3 regions of the Gordonia sp. 852002-51296_SCH5728562-b genome follow, and region 1 is predicted to be linked to each of the others. Evidence: riboswitches for the same ligand, from Rfam matches in the RefSeq annotation. Region 1 holds a riboswitch; each other region holds the start of a gene.
The links. Region 1 has a riboswitch for thiamine pyrophosphate ahead of A5766_RS19645 (3-oxoacyl-ACP reductase). Riboswitches for the same ligand answer to the same signal wherever they lie in the genome.

Region 1 (7,516 bases):
CTTGATGCTGGCGACCGGCCGGTGCCTCGTGGTGTCGTGAGCGATGAGGTGTCGGCATGACGAACGAGGACACCTACGATCGGTCATTCGGCCGCTACCTCGATCGAGACATGCGGGACCGGCCGCACACGGCGCAGGAGGCAACCGACGAGCGCGCAACGCGTGGACACGGCACGGTGGCTGATCAGGGGTCCAGTGGGGACAAGCCTCGTGCGCCGCGACACGACGACAGAGGTTTCGGCCGGTATCTGACCTGACCTCGCACGAACGGCCGTCAGCGGCCAACTCAGCCCCGATTACTACGCGCTGGCGTGGTGTCGGGGCTGAGTGCTGTCGGCGGTCCGCGGCGGGGTGAGATAGGGGGGTGGCACCCCTCCGGGGGTCGATCGGCCAGAGCCCCGCCGCGTCCTGTCCTCCCGAACGAGGCCAAAGGTTAAAGGCACTCGAAACCGGTCCTGACCAGGGCATTTAGACCCTCTGAGGGCCACGCTGACGGCCGTTCTCGACGTCGACTAGGTCGAAACCTACACCCGCGCAACGCATTACGTGGCGCGCTGGCGCACTGAGGGTACGGCTGAGAGTAGACCCGCACGGTTGACGCCAACCGAAACAATTGCGACACAACGGTATTCACACACACCGGCGGTATTCTGTCCTCACCCGGACATCACCGCCGGGGACGACAGGAGAACCACGACATGCCACCCAAGAAACGAGCAACCGGGACCACCGGCGACGCCATACGCGCGTTCTATCTCTCGTGGGCAGCCGACGAGGGTCTAGAACTCGACGTGACCGACCTCGCGCTGCTCGAACGCCTGGTGAAGGCCACCGACCTGGCCGCGCGGATCGAGGCCCAGATCGACGCCGACGGCCCGATGCTGACCACCGAACGCGGCACGAGCAAACCGCACCCCGGCCTACCCGCGTTGCGCGGAGAGGTCGAACTAGCCGCGAAGCTGACCGTCCTCCTCGACAAGCGCATCGAGGACGCCGCGTCGGACCAACCGGCCAACCGTGGCGGCGTCGCACCGTTCGCCACACGCGGCCAGTACCGCACCGGAACCGACGACACCCCGGCAGCGGTGCGCAAGCCCGCACGCACACCCCGGAAGCGGAGGCAGTAGACGTGGTGCGCAAGAGCACGGGACCACGACTGTCGTCGACCTCGACGGCCACCAAGAGTCCCGACGAACTGACCTTCGCCGACGTACCTGCCGAGCAGCGTCCGTCGTCATTCGCGCGCGTGTGGCTGGCCGTCGTGCCGTTGCGCCCGGACGAGACCGACGAGAGGCACTGTTCGCTCGCCTACGGCCTGAGCGTCGACGAGGTCGACCGGGAGCGCGCCGTAGGGCACACGTTGGCCGTCGATTCCCACTGGCGCACGAAGCTGGCGCAGGAGGCGCACGCGGAGGCGTATCGGACATGGCTGGCCGACAACGGCCTGGCCCGGTTCGTGCGGAGCAACGGCGCACCGACCGGCGCGTGGTCGATGCAATCGTTCCGCCGGTGGGACGAGACCCGACGCGGCATCTGATCTGTGCACGCACTGTGCACGCACACACTCCGGTTCACCCCGGTTTCTCGCAGTCCGGCAACGGTTCGACACAACGGCATATATGCAGTTCAATCGGTGTTTCTGAGTTGGCGCCGGTTTGTGCCGGTTTCTCGCAAACGTCGAGATGCGAAAACTGACACGGAAGAGGTCACTGGTTCAATCCCAGTATCGCGCACCATGAGATCCCGCTGTTCGCAGCGGGATCTTTTCGTTTCGCGCCTGGGTCCGGTTGTGTGGGATGCAGGGGTACAAAAATGCCCCCGAGGATCCCACGCAACAGCCGATCTACCCCCTCCGGATGGCCTCGACACTACGTTGCGCAATGACTGCCTCATCCAGAGACGCGGGGCGCAAACCATTCGGCCGGCCCGCGAGCTAATCAAGGAAACTGAGCAACGCCGTTCGGGCGTCTGGGCCGGATGCCTCGACGAGGAGGTCGTCGTCCACCCGCAGAGTCCCGTCGTCGACCCGATAGAGGCGACCGACATCGTCACGCGCCGCCACATGGAATCCCAATGCGACTTCCGCGGACACCTCGACTTGGACCTTCGCCGCTCCGATATGCAGGAAGGCGCGCCCACCGCTGTCACTCAATCCATCAGTGGCTGAATAGAACTCAGTGTCAATCACCTCCACTCCCGTGTTCGGCCAGATGAGATCAATGAGGTGAGTCAGGTGTATCCCGAGATCGACAAACGATCCCGATCCTCCGCTGCGGGGATCGACCATCCACGACGCGTCGCCGTCGAACACGCCACGACGCCTGCCGTCGTGGCCGAATGTGAACGACGCATGAACAGGAGGCGCGGCAAGGAGCTCCAGGAAGCGCGCGACGGCAGGCACGTGGTGCAAGAAGAAGCCTGTCGCCGCCGGCACGTCACGCAGCGTTGCCGCGACGACCAGAGCTTCGTCCTCAGTGCATCCCAGCGGCTTTTCGATGAAGCATGCGACGTTCGCACTCGCCACCTCGCGCCTGCCGCAGGTGAGCAGTGGTGTTTCCGTCCAAGATCACCGCGTCGACGGAGGCGAGAGAGTGAGGTGCCTGGTCAGCGGACATGACGTCGACCATCCCTACGGCGGGATGTGCGTCGAGAGCAGCGAGATGGTCGCTGACGTGGACGTGGGTACCACCCCACAAAAGAACTCGCACGTCTTTACGCTACGAGTTCTCTGCGGTGCGTGCGTCGTGCTTGCGTTCGCCACCCGAGTGCGATCTGATTGCCACAACTGACACGGGGTGCCGACACGAGGTCGGCTGAGATCACACCCGCAGAACCTGCTCCAGTTAGCACTGGCGAAGGGATGGTCCGAAAATGGCTGCAGCGCCATCTCTTTCCGAGCACGTCGTACTGATCACCGGCGCGGGCCGCGGACTGGGCGCAGCGATCGCACGCGCCGCGGCCCGTGAGGGTGCCCGCGTGGTCGTCAACTATCGACGCAGCGCCGACACGGCAGCTGCGCTGGTGGCAGAGCTCGGCGACCGAGCCGTCGCCGTCGAAGCCGACGTGACCGATCCCGGCGCGGTGCAGGCAATGATCGACGCTGCGACAACGCATTTCGGCACCCCGATCACGGCGGTGGTGAACAACGCCCTCCCCGACTATTCGTTCAACGGCGACGCCCGCTCAACGGCCGACACCATCACCACGGCAGAACTCGACGACCAGTTCCGCGGAATCGTCGGCGGCGCATTGACAGTCGTGCAGGCGACCCTTCCGGGTATGCGAGAAGCCGGTACAGGACGCATCGTCAACATCGGCACCAACCTCGTGCAGAATCCCGTTGTCCCGTATCACGACTACACAGCAGCCAAGGCTGCTCTCCTCGCGCTCACTCGCACGCTCGCCGCCGATCTCGGCCCGGACAACATCACAGTCAACATGGTCTCCGGCGGACTCCTACGCACCACCGACGCCAGCGCCGCGACACCTCCCGAGATCTTCGATGCCATCGCCGCGTCCACTCCCCTGCGATCGGTCACGACTCCCGAGGAATTCGCCGACGCGACACTGTTTTTCCTCTCACCGTGGTCGCGTGCCGTTACCGGACAGAACCTTGTCGTCGACGGCGGCCTCGTCAAGGACTGAGCGTTGACAGGCATACTGCGAGCATGAACATCGACTATCGCCCGGGCAGTTTCACCGTCGTCGACGCATCAGGCCGCGAAGCCGCCTTCGACGGCGACCAGTACAAGTGGGAGATCACCGACGGCATGCTCATCGTCAACGCCATCACCACCGAGGGCCAGGGCGCTATGCCGTATGAGGTGACCGAACTACGCGAGATCTACGCGGGCTCGTGGCGACTCTCGCTGGGGTGAATCCAACGGTTCGTCAATCCGAGGGTTCGTCGTGGCCAAGGCCTTCCGATCGCCCTCCGACGCCTTAGCGGCGGTCGTAGAATCGTATGCATGACTGCTGATATGACACCCGGCTGCGACAACCCCGACTGCACCTGCGGACCCGACTGCTCGTGCGGCGCCAACTGCTCCTGCGGAAAGAAATAGCGCTGTCTGTGCCACTCGATCCGACCGGCCCAATCACCGCCGAAGCTGCACCCGAACAACATTCCCAGGACAGGTTCATCGTCGACGTCGTGGTCGACCCCTCGCTCGCCGCCGACGTCGCCGAGGTAGCTGCCGCCACCTTCCCCCTGGCCTGCCCGCCACACTCGTCGCCCGACGACATCGCGGGTTTCATCAACGCCAACCTGGCCGAGGCGAACTTCGCTGCGTACATCGCCAGCGACGAGAGTGACGTGCTGGTCGCCCGCACACCCGACGGCACGACGGTGGGCTACTCGCTCGTTCACCACCGGCCACCCTCCGACCCCGACGTCGCCGCCGTGGTCGTCGAGGCACCGTCGTCGGAGCTGTCGAAGATGTATGTCCTTCCCGACCATCACTCGCGGGGACGCACCGACCCGCCCGGACAGTTGTTGATGCGCGCCGCGATCGAGACGGCACGCGATCGCGGCAGCGTTCTCGTCTGGCTCGGCGTCAATCAGGAAAACGTTCGCGCACAACGCTTTTACGCCAAGATGGGATTCGAGCGCGCCGGTGTCAAGACCTTCGACCTCAACGGCAGCATCGAGAACGACTTCATCCTGACCCGACGACTCTGATCCCGCAGGCTCTGATCACCACGGCCCAGGCCCCCCGACGGCGCGCTCAGCGCACCGGAACGTCGAGCGCCTTCGCGATCGTCGGCCATGCGCGGTGCAGATCCTGGTTCCAGTAACCCCATGAGTGCAGACCCTGACGGAAGTTGTAGGTGATCTTCACGCCCGCCCTATCGGCCTTCTGTTTGAAGGCCTTCGTGCACTGCAGGGCGGCACTCTCGAGTGCGCCACCCACCGGCGAAGCAATGCCCGCCACGCCTAGCGAGAGATCAGGCAGTCCGTTGCCGACTGAGACGTAGATCGGCTTCTCGCGTAGCGCGGCGATGTGTTCTGCAGGGTCGTGTGCGGCCCAGAGCGGGCTGGTGATCGGTCCCCACATGTTGTCCGGGTTGCCGCCGCGCGTTTGGACGGTCGCCGCAGTCGCGCGACGGAAATCCGGTGTCCCCTGATCGAGACATCCGCTGAATGCTGCAACGCCCGAATACATTTCGGGATTTCGGACCGCGATCGACATCGCGCCGAGCGCGCCCATCGACAGCCCACCGATTGCTTTCACGCCGTTGGTGTCGAACCGCTTCTCGATGAGCGGCGGGAGTTCTTTGGTCAGAAACGTCTCCCACTGGTTGTTCTTGAGCACGGGGTCGTTCGACCGCCAGTCGGTATAGTACGAGCCCGTCCCTCCGATCGGAAGCACCACGTAGACCCGCTTGTCGGCCATGAACTTCTCGATGTCGGTCTGGTAGGTCCAGCCGCTCTCGGTGTAGTTCGTGTAGACACCGCCGTCGATTCCGTCGAGGAGGTACAGGGTCGGACGCGGCTTCGAGCGATCGCGCGGCAACAGCACGCTGACCGTGATCCGTCGCCCCATGGCCGCGGAGTATGTCGTCACCTGCGCACGCGTCGCGGTCGCCATCCGTACCGCCTCGATGCGCGACGCATCGGTGGCGACGGCCGGGGCCGCAGACGCTGGCGCCGAAATCGCCACTCCCACAAAGAGTGCCGCGACCAACGCAACAGCCGCCGTCATCACTATCCGCACAAATACCCCCAGGGTCGAGTCAAACGAGACGCCGACGCATCCCGCCCATGAGCGCAGATTCCCGTCCCCCGACACGTCTACACTACTGAGGAGTAAGTAAAGCACGGCCGACTTTCAGTGAACACTCGAACACCGAAAAAGGTGGCCCACCAGACGGTGCTAGCCGATGGCTGATTCCGACGACCGAGACAGCGCGAGGAGTCGTGACGTCGCACGGAGATACTTCTTGCGGTACCCGCCGGCAAGCATCTCGTCGGTGAAGATCTCGTCGAGCTTCCCTCCCGACACGGTCACCGGAATGTCGGCGTCGTAGAGCCGGTCGGCGAGAACGACGAGGCGCAATGCCACCGATTGGTCCTTGGCCGGATGCACGTTACGGATGCCGACAAGGGAGACGCCGTCGACCAACGCCTTGTACTTCGACGGATGCAGCGTACTCAGGTGCTCACAGAGGGCGTCGAAATCGTCGAGGGTCGCGCCGGGCGTCGACTCTACGAGCGAAACGAGGTCGGCGTCGCTGCGCGGATCGGGGGCAGGCGGCAGATCGCGGTGGCGGTAGTCGGGTCCGTCGACGCGGATGGTATCGAAGACGGATGCGAGCTTGCGGATCTCCCGGAGGAAGTCCTGTGCCGCGAAACGCCCCTCACCGAGTTGCCCGGGAAGTGTGTTCGACGTCGCGGCGATCGACACACCTTGCTCGGTGAGTTCGGCGAGCAGTCGCGAGATCAGCATGGTGTCGCCGGGATCGTCGAGCTCGAACTCATCGATGCACAACACCGAGTGATCGGAGAGCCGCTCGACGGCCTGCATGAATCCGAGCGCGCCGACGAGATGCGTCACCTCGACGAACGTCGCGAACGACTTGGGTTCGGGCATCGCGTGGTAGATCGATGCCAACAGGTGCGTCTTGCCGACGCCGAACCCACCGTCGAGGTAGAGCCCGACGCCCCGCTGTTGCTTGTTGCGGGAGAACAATCCCCGTTTGCCACCGCGGACCTTGCGTGCGCGCGTCACGAAGTCGCGTGCGGCGTCGACGGCCTGCGACTGCGTAGGCTCGTTCGGGTCAGGGATGTAGGAGTCGAAGCTGACCTCGTCAAAGGTCGGTGGAGGCACCATCTCATCGATGAGAGCGTCGGGAGACACGACCGGATTGCGGTCGACAAGACTGGCCACCATAACCGGAGCCTAGCGATAGCTGTCGGAAGGACGGGATGCTCTACCTGCAGAAAGCGACCCAGGTCACATTCTCACCGGACAACGACCTCGACGGTCTGGCCGATCTGTACGCCTATCCGTCCGATCTGGAGGGCTCGTGGCTGCGCGTCAACATGGTGTCGACGCTCGACGGCGCGTCGGCGTTCCAGAACAAGTCAGGCGGCCTGGGGGGTGCAGGAGACAAGGCGATCTTTCGGGTTCTCCGCGGTCTGTGCGACGTCGTACTCGTCGGCGCGCGAACCGCGACGGCCGAGGGATACGGTCAGCCTGAACCCGACACCGCGTTCACCGACCGCAGGTCGGCGGCGGGTCAGCCGCCCGCACCACGCCTGGCCCTGACGACGCGGTCGCTGACGATCGACCCCGACTTCGCTCCACTGCGCGATCCCGGCACTGTCGTCATCACCACCGCCGGAGCCGACCCCGCCCGGCGGGCCCGTCTCGTCGACGCCGGCGCCACGCTCGTCGATTGCGGCGATGACTCGCTCGATCCCCACGTCGTCACGAACTACCTCGCCGCCAGCGGGTCCCCACGAATCCTGTGCGAGGGCGGCCCGAGCCTGCTCGGCTCCTTCGTCGACGCC
Region 2 (7,516 bases), on a different contig from region 1:
ACGACGATTCCGTCCGCCCGGGGCACCAGGTACACCGTGCGGCCGTCGACTCTGGCACGCACGACGTGACTCGGTGGCGGCACCGACCAGCGTGTGCGAGACAACCGCAGGATCTCGCCCTTCGCGACGTGTATGCGCGCGCCGCACCAGAGCTGCGGCACGCCGGCCCCGGCCGCCAGCAGCACCTGCCGACCCGCGACGTCGTCGAGGTCGGTGATCGTGTCGTTCCGCAGGTGCGCGCCGGCATCCCGCAGTGCACCGCGGAGCCGGGCGAGCAGCAGGCGATTGTCGACGGCACCCTCGCCCAGTGCGACGAACCCGCCGCGCAGTCTCGAGGTCAGCGCGCCCTCCAACTCGCGGATGGCCGCGGGGCCGATCGCTCGGATCTCACGCCCGGCACCCAGCGCCGGCGCCCAGACCTTTTCGGCCAGACGCGTGAGGTCTTCGAGATCGGTTGCCGTCGTCGCAACGAACAGGGAGTCGGCAGCCGTCGCGATCGTCTCACGGGTGTCTTCTACACCGGAACCCTCTACGGCGTCGTCGCCGAGGCGTGCCAGCAGCGACGGCCACTGCGCGACCGATGTCGACGTCGCGGCAAGCAGCGCTTCCTCGCCCGGCAGCCCCTCGCCGAGCGAGCCGAGCATGCCGCCCGCGACGTGTGAGGCCCGCTGCTGAGGTCCGGCGTCGTAAACCACCACTCGCATGCCCGCGTCCGCCGCTGCGAGTGCGCTGGTCAGTCCGATGACTCCGCCGCCGACGACAGCGAGGTCGGGGGTGTCGATTGCAACAGTCAACTTCTCGAGATCCTTCCTTCGCCGGCATGACCCGGATCAGGTACGACGGTCAGCGGGGGCGTCCCGCACTCTCAGCCCGCCGATCCGCGGGCTCCCGTGTCTGTCGAATCCACCTTACTGCTGCGCCTGCTTCCCCCTGACCCCTGCTTCCCCCCTTGCCCCTGCTTCCGCCACAGCACGCATGGCTACGCTGGCGATCGTGACCGCCCACCACGCACGCGCCAAGCGACTGGAGTCCGCGACCCTCTATCTCTGCACCGACGCCCGACGCGAACGCGGCGACCTGGCCGAGTTCGTCGACGCTGCGCTCGCAGGCGGCGTCGACATCGTGCAGTTGCGCGACAAGGGATCTGCGGGCGAAAACCGCTTCGGAGCACTCGAGGCGCGTGAGGAATTGGAGATCCTCGCCGTGCTGCGCGAGATCACTCAGTCGCGCGGTGCCCTGCTCGCCGTCAACGACCGCGCCGACATCGCGACGCTCGCCGGGGCCGACGTCCTGCATGTGGGTCAGGATGACCTTCCGCCTGCCGCGGCGCGTCGGATCGTCGGCAAGAATGTGCTCGTCGGTAAGTCGACCCACGATGTCGATCAGGCCGCCGCGGCCGAAGCCGACCCCGACGTCGACTATTTCTGTGTCGGCCCGTGCTGGCCCACGCCGACCAAGCCGGGGCGTCCGGCACCCGGTCTCGACCTGGTGCGTGACGTCGCGGCGAACGAATCCGCCGAGAACCCGCACCGCCGCAAGCCGTGGTTTGCGATCGGCGGCGTCGACGCCGAACGACTCCCGCAGGTCACCGAGGCCGGCGCGCGGCGGATTGTCGTCGTGCGTGCGATCACGTCGGCGTCGGACCCGTCTGCCGCAGCCTCTCAGTTGCGAGCCGGACTCACCTGACACGCCCCTGGGAGTACACGCAGGCGAAACCCACTTGCGTCACCTGGGGTGCGCAGCGATAAAGTGAACGTCACCATGTTGTGCGCACCGAGCCTCCTCGTAGTTCGCCGCAGCGGGGTCTAGCTTCGACCGACCCCCCGCTGCGGGGTCGTCGTGCGCTCGTCGGTCATCGAATCTTCGACCGAAATGACCTTCAGCGATGCACAACCTTCACTTTTCTGCACCATGCTGTGACAGCAATGGCGCAGATCCTCTCTGGCAGCGGACCGGCCATGCACTCCCCAACGGAATCCGTCAGGAGGCAGCCGGCATGACCTGGCAGCAATTCGTCGACGAGTACACAACCAACGGTGCGATCCGACTCGGGTCGTGGACCGTCGCCCCAGCACCCGGCGACATGGTCGAATGCCGAGCAACCATCGCCTACGACGACCGGATCATGTCGATGACCGCGACGGCGGCCGGACCGGTCGGCGCGATGACCTCAATCCTCCACGACCTGGGAGTTTCTGTTCAGATCGTTCGGCTGCACCAGCGTCGACTCGATGATCGAAACGTCTCGTTCCTGCTGTGCGAACACGATCGTCGGCAGTGCTGGGCGACGGGCGACGGCGACACCACTGCCGACGCGAACATCAACGCACTCATCGCGGGGGCCAACCGGCTGCTCGCGGGCAGCGACCTGTACTCCTGAAACCCCGGATCTCTCAGACTCCTGAGTTCAATTCGTGGAGTCCAGCGTCGCGATGCGCTCACGAAGTCCCGGCCACGCGCTGCCGAAGGCGGGATGCAGTGGCAGCGTCGCCACATGCGCCTCGGGTACCCACCGCAGTTCCGCTGATTCTCCGTTGGCCGTGGTGATGACCGGGTGTTGCGCGTCGGCGATCACCGTCGTGTAGGTCCAGCCGCCGACCGTCCGGTGCGTGACCAGCGCGGCCACCACGGACACATCGTCGGGGGCGATGCCCGCTTCCTCGCCCGCTTCGCGGATCGCGGTGTCGACGGCACTCTCGTGCGAGTCGCGTGCGCCGCCGGGCAGACCCCAGGTGCCACCCTGATGCGACCATGCCGCGCGGTGTTGGAGAAGTATCCCGATCTCACCGTCGGGAAGCGGCGCCCGCAGCAGCAATCCTGCCGCGCCATGCAGCCCCCAGTACCTCGCACCGTCGTCGAGAACCCAACCGTCACCGTCGCCGCGCACTGCGCCTCCTGCTCGTCCCCGCACCCTGGAATGCTCTCCGAAAGCCCCGTGCCTCCAACTTAGGTGAACTCCGATCGCGGTGACACTCGCTCACCCCGACTCGCACTCGCTGCACCCCCGCACCATGGGCGTCGCGGACTAGGGTGGAAACGGACTCGACGTGGCGTGCGACATACCCAGAGAGAGCAGGTAACACTCGCTACAGACCGATGCAGAGGGGAGTGAGACGGTGACCGGCGATGCATCCCCCGTGCGGGCTGTGCTGACCCGCGCAGGGCGGACCGTACGCCCGGCCACGACGTCACCCCCGCTTCGCGAGGTACTCAGCGATCGACGTGAATTGGTCGCGTCGGCACGTGCGGCAGCGCAATCACCGTTCTCCTCCGTGCGGCACTATGCCAAGACGACACCCGGGAAGCTGATCCTGGTGTGCTTCGTCGTCGCGGTCACCGCACTCGGAACCGGATGGTATGCGTCGACGACGCTGAACAACCGCACTCACCAGTTGCAGACGATCATCGACCGCTCCGAACCGTTGTCGGAGGCGGCTCAGGTTCTCTACAGTTCGCTCTCGATCGCCGACGCCGCGGCCAACTCGGCGTTCATCTCCGGCGGGCCCGAGAACCCGCAGCTGCGGCAGCGATACTCCGACGCGTTGGCGACGGCGTCGTCGTCACTGCTGGTGACCGCGGGTAGCGACACCGGTCCCGGCGCGGATGCGACTGCGGAAGCCAGGGCACTGAATTCCGACCTCGAGGTTCTCACCACGACCATCCCCGTCTACAGCGGATTGGTCGAGACCGCGCGCACCAACAATCGGTTGGGTAATCCGGTCGGATCGGCGTATCTCGGTCAGGCGTCGGCGCTCATGCAGGACCGGATTCTGCCCGCGGCGCAGCGGGTATACGAGCGTCGCTCGCTTGCCATTGCCGATCCGCAGAGTGCACTGACAACGCCGCCGTGGGGGGTGTACGCCGCGCTGCTGATCCTGGCGATCATGCTGATCGGGACATCGCGCTACCTGGCACGACGCACCCGACGCCGCTTCAACGTCGGGATCGTGGCAGCACTGGTCGCGATCATCGGTGGACTGATCTGGCTGCTCACGTCGGGGCTGCTGTCGGTGGCGGCAACCAGTTCCGCCAAGGACGACGGCGCGACGCCGCTGCGTGAACTGACCGAGGCCCGCATCCTCACCCAGCAGGCACGTTCGGCCGAGACCCTGTCGCTACTACGACGCGGCGATCAGTCCGGCCTGCAGGACACGTTCGAGCAGGCGACCACCCGGATCGGCATGGTGTTGGACACCCTCGACAGAGACGGCGGGTCGTCGGGGTCGTTGAGCAGCGACCAGATCACGTCGCTGCGTGCCGCGCTCGACCAATGGAAGAAGACCGACGCGCAGGTGCGTGACGCGATGACCTCCGGAGACTTCACGCAGGCGCGGGCCATGACCGTTGGTTCGTCGCCGCAAAGCTCCGAGACCAGCTACAACGCCGTCGACTCCGCCCTGGTGAACGCGATCACGACCACACGGACGTCGTTCCGCGACGACATCAACACCGCGCAGCGGGTTTTGGGCTTCACCGGAAACGGCATTCTCGCGTTGTCGATCTTCGCGACCGTCGCGCTGATCCTGGGGATGATCCCGCGTATCCGGGAGTACCGATGACAGCGCGCACCAGAGCCTCGGCGAGGACAGTGATCGCGTTCGTCGCGATCGCGCTGGGCGTCGTGCTGCTTGCGGGGTGCCTCAGCTTTCCGGCACCCGAGTCGCCGGGACCGAGTGCGACCGCGCAGACACCCGAGCCGCTCGGGGCGAACTTCGACGTCGCCAAGGAAGCGCCACCGAACTCGTCGTCGTGTGACGCGACGCAGAGCTTGCGGCCGGCGGCAGAACAACCTCAACCCGCGCAGATGCCGCCGGGCAGCACCATGGACGCGATCTTCCGTCGCGGCAGACTGATCGTCGGCACCGACATCGGTTCCAACCTGTTCAGTTTCCGCGACCCGATCACGGGCGATATCCAGGGATTCGACGTCGACCTCGCACACGAGATCTCCCGCGCGATCTTCAACGACCCCAACCGCATCGAGTTCCGGGTACTGAGTTCGGGCGAGCGCATGGACGCCCTGCGCAATCAAGAGGTCGACGTCGTCGTGAAGACGATGAGCATCACGTGCGATCGCCTACGCGAGATCAGCTTCTCGTCGCCGTATTACGTTGCATCCCAACGCATTCTGTCGCTACGCGGATCAGGTATCACCGGGCCGGAACAACTCGCCGACAAGCGGGTGTGCGCGGCGCGGGGCACCACGTCGATCGGCCGCATGCAGCAGATCGAACCCCATGCGAAGATGGTCACCACCACGACCTGGGCCGATTGCCTTGTCATGCTGCAGCAGTCACAGGTCGACGCCGTGAGCACCGACGACGCTGTTCTTGCCGGTCTGGCGACTCAGGATCCGTGGGCACAGGTCGTCGGGCCGAGCCTCGGTCAGGAGAACTACGGAGTCGGCATGCCCGTCGGACACGACGACATGGTGCGCTTCGTCAACGGCACCATCGCCGAGATTCGCGCGTCCGGCCGGTGGCAGGAGATGTACGACAAGTGGCTGTCCATCCTCGGGCCCGGATACGGACCGCCCCAACCCACGTACCGCGATTGAGGCGACGCGAGATGCCACGAAGTGACAAGCACAGCGCAACGCCGGCCGCGGAAGTCGAGCGTGACGCCACCACCGACGCGACCAACGGCAGCGCCGACCGTGCCGATCTCGACGTCGGAACCCAACGTGCCGATCTCGCCGACCTCGACGTCGGGACCCAGCGTGCCGATCTGGCGGCCCTCGACGTCGGCACGCAGCGGGCGGATTTCGCTGCGACGCAGGCGACTCCGAGCATCGGGATGCGCGACGAGTCGACGGGTCCGGTCACTCCTGCACGTGCACTCGATCCCAACGAAGCGCTGGTCTCGGTCGGGCAGACGCGCAGACTCGTGCCGCGTCGTCGGCCGCGAGTGCACGACCGTCGACTCGGCTCGGGGCTCGTCGAACTGCCCAAGGTCACCGACACCGAGCCGCAGGACGCGGTGCTCGATTCTCCGGTCATCGCCGAGGGCAAGCGCAACTGCTGGCGCTGCGGACGCCCCGTCGGCCGCTCGTCGGGAGCCGGTGCAGGCGCACTGACCGGGGAGTGTCCCCACTGTGGTGCGCGCTATTCGTTCGTTCCGGGACTCGCGAAGGGCATGCTCGTCGCGGGCCAGTACGAGATCGCCGGCGCCATCGCCCACGGTGGACTCGGCTGGATCTACCTCGCGATCGACCGCAACGTCTCCGACCGACCCGTCGTCCTCAAGGGTCTGCTCAACTCGTCGGACTCCGAAGCACAGCAGGTCGCTCTGGCCGAGCGACAGTTCCTCGCCTCGGTGAACCATCCCGGCATCGTTAAGATCTACAACTTCGTCGAGCACGTCACCGACTTCGGCGAGCGGTTCGGCTACATCGTGATGGAGTACATCGGCGGCCGAACACTCAAGCAGATCACCGGCGAGGGTGATGAGGGCAACGGAGCCGGCTCCGACCACCTGCTGACCGTCGAACAGGCCATCGCGTACATGCTCGAGGTGCTTCCCGCTGTCGGGTATCTGCATTCGGTCGGGCTGGTCTACAACGACGTCAAACCCGACAACATCATGGTCGGCAGCGATGAGGTGAAGCTCATCGACCTCGGCGCCGTCTCGCCGGTCAACGGCTACGGACATCTGTACGGCACACCGGGTTTCCAGGCCCCGGAGATCGTGCAGACCGGCCCGCAGGTCGTCACAGACATCTACAGCATCGGACGCACCCTTGCGGCGCTGACCGTCGACATGCCGATGAGCGACGGCCGGTACGTCGACGGTCTACCCGACCCCGACGACACCCCGGTGTTTCGCGACAATCCGTCGTTCTACAAGCTCTTGCAACGTGCGACGGCACCCGATCCCGACGACCGCTTCTCTTCCGCGGAGGAGATGACGACGCAGTTGCTCAACGTGCTGCGCGAGACCGTCGCCGTGCACACCGGTGTGCCACGGCCATCGCTGTCGACGGTGTTCACGCCGCAGCGTTCGACGTTCGGCACCGAGTTGATGCTCGCCCCCGTCGACGGCTTCTTCGATCCCGACCTCGCGGCCTTCTACGACCCGGTCGACATGGCACGCGCGCTGCCGGTGCCACTCGTCGATCCTACCGATCCCGCTGCGGGACTACTCAATTCGGCGGCGCTGAGCGATCCGAGGCAGACACTCGACTCCATCCACGCGGCACGGGCGGAGGGATTCCGCTCGCTGCTCGGACAGCCGACGTCTGCGGCGCATCCGTCGCTGGAGATCGATCTCGCGGAGGCGCGGGCGCACCTCGAACTCGACGACGTCGACACAGCGCTCGAGTTGCTGCGCGATGTGTCTGTGCAACACGGGGATTCGTGGCGCGTGCAGTGGTACATGGGAATCTGCTCGCTGATGAACGATGAGCCCGAACTGGCGTACGGCTGGTTCGACGCCGTGCTGCAGGCGATGCCGGGCGAGGTGGCCCCGAAGCTCGCGGTTGCGGGTACCGCCGAGCTCATCGGCCGTTGGCTCTCGG
Region 3 (7,516 bases), on a different contig from region 1:
GTCCGTAACTCGCCGCGCGGACCACGGACTCGGGGCTGCCGCCCACGGCAATCCATGTCGGGAGCGGTGGATTCTCCAGCTTCGGATACACCGTCTGGTCGCGCAGCGGTGGGCGCAGCGCGCCTTCCCAGGTCACCGGCTCACCCGTGCGCAGCTTGGCGAACAGTGACAGCTTCTCGGTGAACAACTCCTCGTACTGATCGAGTTCGAACCCGAACAGCGGGAACGATTCGGTGAAGGAGCCGCGGCCGAGGATGACCTCGGCGCGCCCGGACGAGATCGCGTCGACCGTCGAGAAGCGTTCGAACACGCGGATCGGGTCGTCGGAGCTCAGCACGGTGACGGCAGAACCGAGTTGCATCCGCTCGGTGCGCGCGGCGATCGCGCCCAGGACGACGTCGGGCGCCGAGACCGCGTAGTCGTCGCGGTGGTGTTCGCCGACTCCCAAGAAGTCGACGCCGACGGAATCGGCGAGCACGGCTTGGTCGAGTACGTTGCGGATCGTCTGCGCGTAGGAGATGGTGTCGCCGGAGTCGTCGACTGTCACGTCGCCGAACGTGTCGAGGCCGAGTTCGATGGTCATATGTCTCATCATGCCCGACCAGCCGAATGGTTCCGGATGCTGAGAAACCATTTTGTGGACTTGATGAATCCGCAAGCTCGCACGTACAGCGTCCGCGATTACCTGTAGCGTCATCCACGGCCAATAAGGCCGTTTCCCGCCGAGCTAGGAGAAACCGAAATGTGGGAAGGCTTCTGGAACTTCTTGTGGACGATGGTCGTGATCTTTGCGTTCGTCGCCTACCTGATCGTGTTGTGGAACATCATCGCCGACCTTTTCCGTGACCATAAGTCTTCGGGGTGGGCGAAGGCTGCGTGGGTCATCTGCCTGATCATTTTCCCGTACATCACGGCGATCGTGTATCTGCTCGCCAAGGGCAAGGGTATGCAGGAGCGCGCGCAGGCCGCGGCTGCCGAGTACAAGAAGGAATCCGACAGCTACATCCGTGACGTCGCAGGCACCTCGCCCGCACAACAGATCGCGGATGCAAAGGCGCTCCTCGATTCGGGCGCCATCACTCCCGAGGAGTTCGAGTACCTCAAATCGAAGGCACTGGCCTCGAGCTGACGGCATCGAGCTGAATTTCGACAACACGCGAAAGTGCCCGCCCCGAATTCGGGGCGGGCACTTTCGCATTCATCACGGTGCAGTGTGCGACGGTCGGCAGGGTTACGTCGACGAGTCCGGCGTGACCGCGTCGCCGAAGGGATCGTCGGTGTGGCCGACGAGGTCGTTGACCGAATCCAGGATGAGTGTGGGGCGGTAGGGATACTTCTCGACGGACTCCCGGGTGGAGATTCCGCTGAGCACCAGGATCGTGCGCATTCCCGATTCGAGGCCCGCGATGATGTCGGTGTCCATGCGGTCGCCGATCATCAGGGTGTTCTCCGAATGTGAGCCGAGGCGTCGAAGTGCCGATCGCATCATGATCGGATTGGGCTTGCCCACGTAGTACGGCTCGCGTCCGGTCGCCTTGGAGATCATCGCGGCCACGGCTCCGGTCGCCGGGATCGAGCCGTCGTGCGACGGTCCCGTCACGTCGGGGTTGGTGGCGATGAACTTCGAACCGCGCTCGATCATGCGGATCGCGCTGGTGATCGCCTCGAACGAGTACATGCGCGTCTCGCCGAGCACCACGTAGTCGGGATTGGTCTCCGTCGTCACAAAACCCTTCTCGTACAGGGGAGTGGTCAGCCCAGATTCGCCGATGACGAACGCGGTGTCGCCCTGATCCTGTGACGCGAGAAAGTCCGCCGTCGCCATTCCCGAAGTCCAGATCGATTCCTCCGGAATGTCGAGGCCGATCTGCAGCAACCGAGCGTGCTGGTCGCGTGCCGTGCGGATCGAGTTGTTGGTGAGAACCGAAAAAGGAATGTCGTTGTTGCGTAATTCCGCGATGAAATCGTCTGCGCCGGGAACGAGGTGATCCTCGTTCGTCAACACGCCGTCCATGTCCATGAGAAACGTCCAGCCCATGGCCTCACCCTACGGTGAGCTTCGGGACGTTTATCGCGAGATGTAGCGGACTGTTATTGGTCCGCTACCTCTCAGACGATTCCCGTTCACGCACGTCGGACGTCGTTGTCGACACGCCACAGCGGATTGACAGGGCCGTGTCCGGCTCCGAGAGGATAGGCCGAGCGCAGGCCGCGGGTAACCCACTGCTTCGCGAAATCGATGGCGTCCGGCAAGGCATATCCGTGCGCGAGAGCGCACGCGATCGCAGCTGCAAGCGTGTCGCCCGCGCCGTGATCGTGCGGCGTGTCGACGCGAGCGGTCGCGAATTCGAGGAAGTCGGTGCCGTCGTACAGCAGGTCGGGACTGAGCGAACTCGAACGCAGGTGGCCACCTTTGACCAGTGCCCACTGCGGACCCAACCCGTGCAATTCGACGGCTGCCTTGCGCTGCGACGCAGCGTCGACGACCTCGATGCCCGTCAGCAGTCGCACCTCGTCGAGGTTGGGTGTGACGACCGTGGCGAGAGGAAAAAGTCTGCGCCGCAACACGTCCAGCGCATCGTCGGCGAGCAGCTGATCGCCGTGCATCGACGCACAGACCGGGTCGACGACGAGCGGGGTGTCGCCGCCACGGCCGATACCGCGTTCCGCGCAGGCGTCGGCGACGGCGTCGATGATCGGTCCCGACGCCAGCATGCCGGTCTTGACGGCACTCGTCCCGATATCGGTGACGACACTGCGGATCTGCGCCGAGACGATCTCCGGATCGATCTCCTGAAAGCCGCTGACGCCCACCGAGTTCTGCACCGTCACCGCGGTGACCGCGACGAGTCCGTGTAGTCCGAGCAACGCGAAAGTTCGCATGTCCGCTTGGATTCCGGCGCCGCCACCGGAGTCCGAACCCGCGATGGTCATCACCCGGACGGGTGTGGCCCCCGGTTCGGTGGTGGGCAACAGTGGTGTCGTCATGATCTGCTTGCGGCTCCCGATGTCGCATCGATCGGCAGGTAGACGCGGTTGCCGGCGTCGGCGAACTCGGCGGACTTCGCTGCCATCTCCTGCTCGATTCGTCGGTCGATGTCTTCTGCTGTCACCAGATTGTGCTCCTCTGCGTACGCCCGTACGTCGGCCGAGATACGCATCGAGCAGAACTTCGGGCCGCACATCGAGCAGAAGTGAGCCGTCTTGGCGGGCTCCGCGGGCAGGGTTTCGTCGTGGTACTCGCGTGCCGTGTCGGGGTCGAGTGCGAGGTTGAACTGGTCTGTCCAGCGAAACTCGAAGCGCGCCTTGCTCAATGCGTCGTCGCGTTCCTGTGCTCGCGGGTGGCCTTTGGCCAGATCGGCAGAGTGGGCCGCGATCTTGTAGGTGATCACACCGACCTTCACGTCGTCGCGGTCGGGAAGGCCGAGGTGTTCCTTCGGCGTGACGTAGCAGAGCATGGCTGTCCCGGCTTGCGCGATCATCGCCGCACCGATCGCCGAGGTGATGTGGTCGTATGCGGGCGCGATGTCGGTGGCGAGTGGGCCGAGGGTGTAGAACGGCGCCTCCTCGCACAACTCCTCTTCGAGGCGCACATTCTCGACGATCTTGTGCATCGGGATATGGCCGGGGCCCTCGATCATCACCTGCACGCCATGGGATTTCGCGATGCGGGTCAACTCACCGAGCGTGCGCAGTTCGGCGAACTGTGCCTCGTCGTTGGCGTCGGCGATCGAGCCCGGACGCAGCCCGTCGCCGAGTGAGAAGGTGATGTCGTAGCGCGCGAAGATCTCGCACAGCTCGTCGAAATGCGTGTACAGGAACGACTCTTCGTGGTGGGCGAGGCACCACGCAGCCATGATCGACCCGCCGCGCGAGACGATTCCGGTTACCCGGCGAGCCGTCAGGGGTACGTAGCGCAGCAGCACGCCCGCGTGCACCGTCATGTAGTCGACGCCCTGCTCGGCCTGCTCGATCACGGTGTCGCGGTACATCTCCCACGTCAGCTTGGTGGGATCGCCCTTGACCTTCTCCAGCGCCTGGTAGATCGGGACCGTGCCAACGGGGACAGGGGAATTGCGCATGATCCACTCGCGGGTGAGGTGGATGTCGTCGCCGGTGGACAGATCCATGATGGTGTCGGCGCCCCAGCGTGTCGCCCACACCATCTTCTCGACCTCTTCCGCGATGGAACTGGTCACCGCCGAATTGCCGATATTCGCATTGATTTTCACCGCGAACGCCTTGCCGATGATCATCGGTTCGGACTCGGGATGGCGGTGGTTGGCCGGGATCACCGCGCGTCCGGCAGCGACCTCACTGCGCACGAGTTCGACGTCGACGTTCTCGCGTGCGGCGATGAAACGCATCTCGTCGGTGACGAGTCCGGCTCGTGCCCAAGCGAGTTGGGTCGACGCTCCGTCGACGGGGTCGGGACGGTGCCACTCGTCGCGGGTACGGGCAAGGCCTGCCTCGACGTCGATCACCGCGGTGGAGTCGGTGTAGGGACCCGAGGTGTCGTAGACATCGAGGTGCTCACCGTTGGTGAGGTTGATGCGTCGCTGCGGAACTCGGAGCCCGTCGACGTCGACGTAGTGCTTGGTGCTGCCCTCGATCGGTCCCGTGGTCAGGATGTCGGAGTCGACCTTGTACGCGGAATTGCTGCCGCCGGATACACGTGTGCCCATGAGATTCTCCCTACGCCGGCATTACCCGGACAGGTTCATGCGGTCAGCGGCCGCCTGCCGCCATCTCAGCCCTCGGTTACGTGAGAGCCCCCGCGTTGATTCGGTTGTGTGCGCAGTTCACTGTACTGGCTTGCTGCCGATGCGTCAGGAAGCCGGGCGTAAGCCCTACCGCCGGGCCGTCGAACGCGGTGCGTCGTAGTGTCGCATGCGCGCGTCGTCGACGTCACGTCACGTCACGCGCGGGTGAACCGCGGGCGAACGTTTGCGATGAATCCGTCTCGATACCGGTGGTCTCGTCTCAAAGCCCTTGAAGCTACGCTTCCGCAGGTTACGATGTGACTGCGATCACACACCGTCGTGCCCGGAGGGGAACCGGACGCAGCGCTCAGTGAGCTGTGTAGACGCTGCGAACGAGCCTGAAGAGGGGATGGACGAGCCATGCACCGGAAGTATCACCAGCGGCCGACCCAGTCGGCCCGATCGATCCTGCAGCAGATAGCGCAGGTCGTGCACAACCCCACCCGCGACAGATTTGAGCTATGGGTGGCGGGCGACCTCGTCGGCGTTCTCGGATACTCCAGCGAGACGGTCGACGGCGAGACAACGCTGACCGTTCTCCACACGGTGCTCTACGACGAATACACCGGTCACGGCCTCGGTACCGGCCTGACGCGCAGCGTGATCAGTTATGCCAAGGCCCAGGGCGCCCGCTTGCGCCCGGTGTGCACGTTCACCAAGCACTATCTCGACGGACATCCCGGGGTTGTTCCGCTCGCTCCCGCCTGAGAGCGAGCCGGGCCTGCCCCGACAGGCCCGGCCCGAATGAACTCAGCGCCTGCTCTGTACCAACCCGACGATCCACAGCAGGATCACTGCGCCGAGAACAGCGGTGAAGAGTGTGAACCACCAACCGCCGGACGCTGTGTCGACGAAGAAGCTGAGCAGGAATCCGCCGATCAGTGCACCGACGATGCCGATGACGATGTTCATCAGGATTCCTGATCCGCCGCCCTTGACGATCTTTCCGGCGATCCATCCGGCAATGGCGCCGATGATGATGTAGCCGATCCAGCCGACGCTTGTCGTCGTCGTCGATCGTGCGAGTACCTCGGTAGCGGCGAGAATGGTCATGATCGACTCCCTACGTCGTGGGTTCCCCGTCTGTCTGCAGGGGTGATGTCAACGTAACCCTGTGCGGCACGGTGCAACAAGCATTCGGCCACATGCGCTGTAGTGGGTCGTTTGTCTCAGGGTGGGCTGCCTCAGCGTCGGTTGTCTCTGGGTGGTTTACCTCAGAGTCGACGGTCGTCGCCGACGGTGACGACGGTGACTCCCGCACGACGCCAACGGGTGATCAGCTCGCGTCGTCGATCTGCCGAGGTTTCGAGCAGCGTCGCAAAGGTTCTGTGCGGCACGGCGACGTCGCGATAGTGGTCGCGGAAGCGGAGCTGCGACGTCGCGAACCAGTCGAAGGCCTCGCGGTCGGTGGCGAGCAGGCGGTCGGCGTCGACGATATCGGTCAGGTACCCCGCGGGACTGTCGGTGGGGCCGGCGGAGTCGTCGAGTTCGCGCATGCACTCGTCGAACGCATCGGCATTGTGTCCGAAGTAGTCGGGGAAATCCCATGCGCGCGCATAGGTTTCGTAGAGACCATTGACGGTGGTCATCGTTCGGCCGGTCACCTCGCGGTACTCGTACGACGACGGCGCGCTCGGTGGTCGGCTGCCCACCCAGAGTCCGACGGCGGGCCCCTTCCGGGACGCGGCGTCGAGGAAACGCGCCAGGGGAATGCCGGTGTCGGAGATGCTGTCGCCTCCCGCGCCTGAGGTCATCGGAGTTGGCTCATCGGTTGGGGCCTCGGATCTGGACGAAGGTGTTGTAGTGGTCGGAGGTATACCAGGCGGAACCGTCGCTTCCCGTCACGATACGTTCCGCATCGCGGCTTCTTCCCGCTTCGCGACGGTTGACGTCCCACTCGGTGTAGGTGATCCGCTTACCCGAGGACGTCTTCTTCGGCAGCCGACCCTCGAAGTTCCCGAAGTTGGTCCCGCCCTTGGTCCCCGACGCGTCGTCTGGCGGCCACTTACCGGCGTCGATGAGCGACAGCGTCTTGGTCACCTGCGCCGGAACCGATGCCGCCGCGGTCGGTGCCACCGTTGTCCGAGAGGCGGTGCCGCCCTGAGAAGCTGTGCCCGACTGCTTCTTCGACGACGGCTTCGCGGTGGATGACGTCGATGAGGCCGACTGGGCGGCGGAGTTCGAGTCGTCGGATCGGTTGATCAGCCACGTCGCTACGACGACGAGCGCGATCACGACCAGCGCGACGGCCGACACCACGGCTTGTCGACGACGCTGCGCGACCGTCGGCTTACGTGCCGACATCAGGCGATCGACTCGTAGTGAGAGGTGTGGTGCAAGGCGAATCCCCTTCTGCGATACCAGCGTCCGGCAACAGCGTTGTCTGCTTCGACCTGTACGTACGCCGACTGCGCGTCGTGCGTGATTCCCCAGGTCATCAGGCGGGCGAGTACGGCGTCAGAGATATGGCGCCGACGGTGGGACGGCTCGGTCCACAGCGCGGTGATGCCGAGCCACGCGACGCCGGACGGCGACGAGGTGACGGCTGCTCGGCCGGTCGCGATCAGCGTCCCGCTCTCGTCGACGACCGTCGCGAACGTCACCGGCCCCTGTGCCGAACCGACCACGGCGGCAACGAGATCGGTGTCTCGACCGCGGCTGTACGACTGTGCCCACCGTGCGCTCGGCGTCGGAGCGAGTTCGACGTCGAGTTCTCCCGTGATGCCGAGTCCCGTTGTCATACCTGGGAAATC

Region 2: it holds a riboswitch for thiamine pyrophosphate, as region 1 does, so the genes downstream of both, A5766_RS17740 (FAD-dependent oxidoreductase) here and A5766_RS19645 (3-oxoacyl-ACP reductase) in region 1, are expected to answer to the same signal.
Region 3: it holds a riboswitch for thiamine pyrophosphate, as region 1 does, so the genes downstream of both, thiC (phosphomethylpyrimidine synthase ThiC) here and A5766_RS19645 (3-oxoacyl-ACP reductase) in region 1, are expected to answer to the same signal.

Annotation. Positions count from the first base shown of each region.
Region 1 is NZ_LZMI01000115.1:12,511-20,026, forward strand. Features, by position in the region: gene A5766_RS19620 (hypothetical protein) at 1-60, shown strand, start outside; gene A5766_RS19625 (hypothetical protein) at 57-257, shown strand; gene A5766_RS19630 (hypothetical protein) at 699-1,127, shown strand; gene A5766_RS19635 (hypothetical protein) at 1,133-1,537, shown strand; gene A5766_RS19640 (oxidoreductase) at 1,934-2,524, opposite strand; TPP riboswitch at 2,782-2,878, shown strand; gene A5766_RS19645 (3-oxoacyl-ACP reductase) at 2,872-3,645, shown strand; gene A5766_RS19650 (hypothetical protein) at 3,669-3,878, shown strand; gene A5766_RS19655 (GNAT family N-acetyltransferase) at 4,142-4,681, shown strand; gene A5766_RS19660 (alpha/beta hydrolase) at 4,728-5,705, opposite strand; gene zapE (cell division protein ZapE) at 5,877-6,893, opposite strand; gene A5766_RS19670 (pyrimidine reductase family protein) at 6,929-7,516, shown strand, end outside.
Region 2 is NZ_LZMI01000104.1:1,597-9,112, forward strand. Features, by position in the region: gene A5766_RS17740 (FAD-dependent oxidoreductase) at 1-794, opposite strand, end outside; TPP riboswitch at 791-902, opposite strand; gene thiE (thiamine phosphate synthase) at 976-1,686, shown strand; gene A5766_RS17750 (hypothetical protein) at 1,997-2,380, shown strand; gene A5766_RS17755 (NUDIX hydrolase) at 2,408-2,887, opposite strand; gene A5766_RS17760 (hypothetical protein) at 3,117-4,559, shown strand; gene A5766_RS17765 (glutamate ABC transporter substrate-binding protein) at 4,556-5,557, shown strand; gene A5766_RS17770 (serine/threonine-protein kinase) at 5,569-7,516, shown strand, end outside.
Region 3 is NZ_LZMI01000091.1:727-8,242, reverse strand. Features, by position in the region: gene A5766_RS16385 (LLM class flavin-dependent oxidoreductase) at 1-583, opposite strand, end outside; gene A5766_RS16380 (SHOCT domain-containing protein) at 743-1,129, shown strand; gene A5766_RS16375 (HAD-IIA family hydrolase) at 1,232-2,038, opposite strand; gene thiD (bifunctional hydroxymethylpyrimidine kinase/phosphomethylpyrimidine kinase) at 2,125-2,988, opposite strand; gene thiC (phosphomethylpyrimidine synthase ThiC) at 2,985-4,685, opposite strand; TPP riboswitch at 4,679-4,789, opposite strand; gene A5766_RS16360 (GNAT family N-acetyltransferase) at 5,124-5,471, shown strand; gene A5766_RS16355 (GlsB/YeaQ/YmgE family stress response membrane protein) at 5,514-5,816, opposite strand; gene A5766_RS16350 (barstar family protein) at 5,978-6,517, opposite strand; gene A5766_RS16345 (ribonuclease domain-containing protein) at 6,528-7,067, opposite strand; gene A5766_RS16340 (GNAT family N-acetyltransferase) at 7,067-7,516, opposite strand, start outside.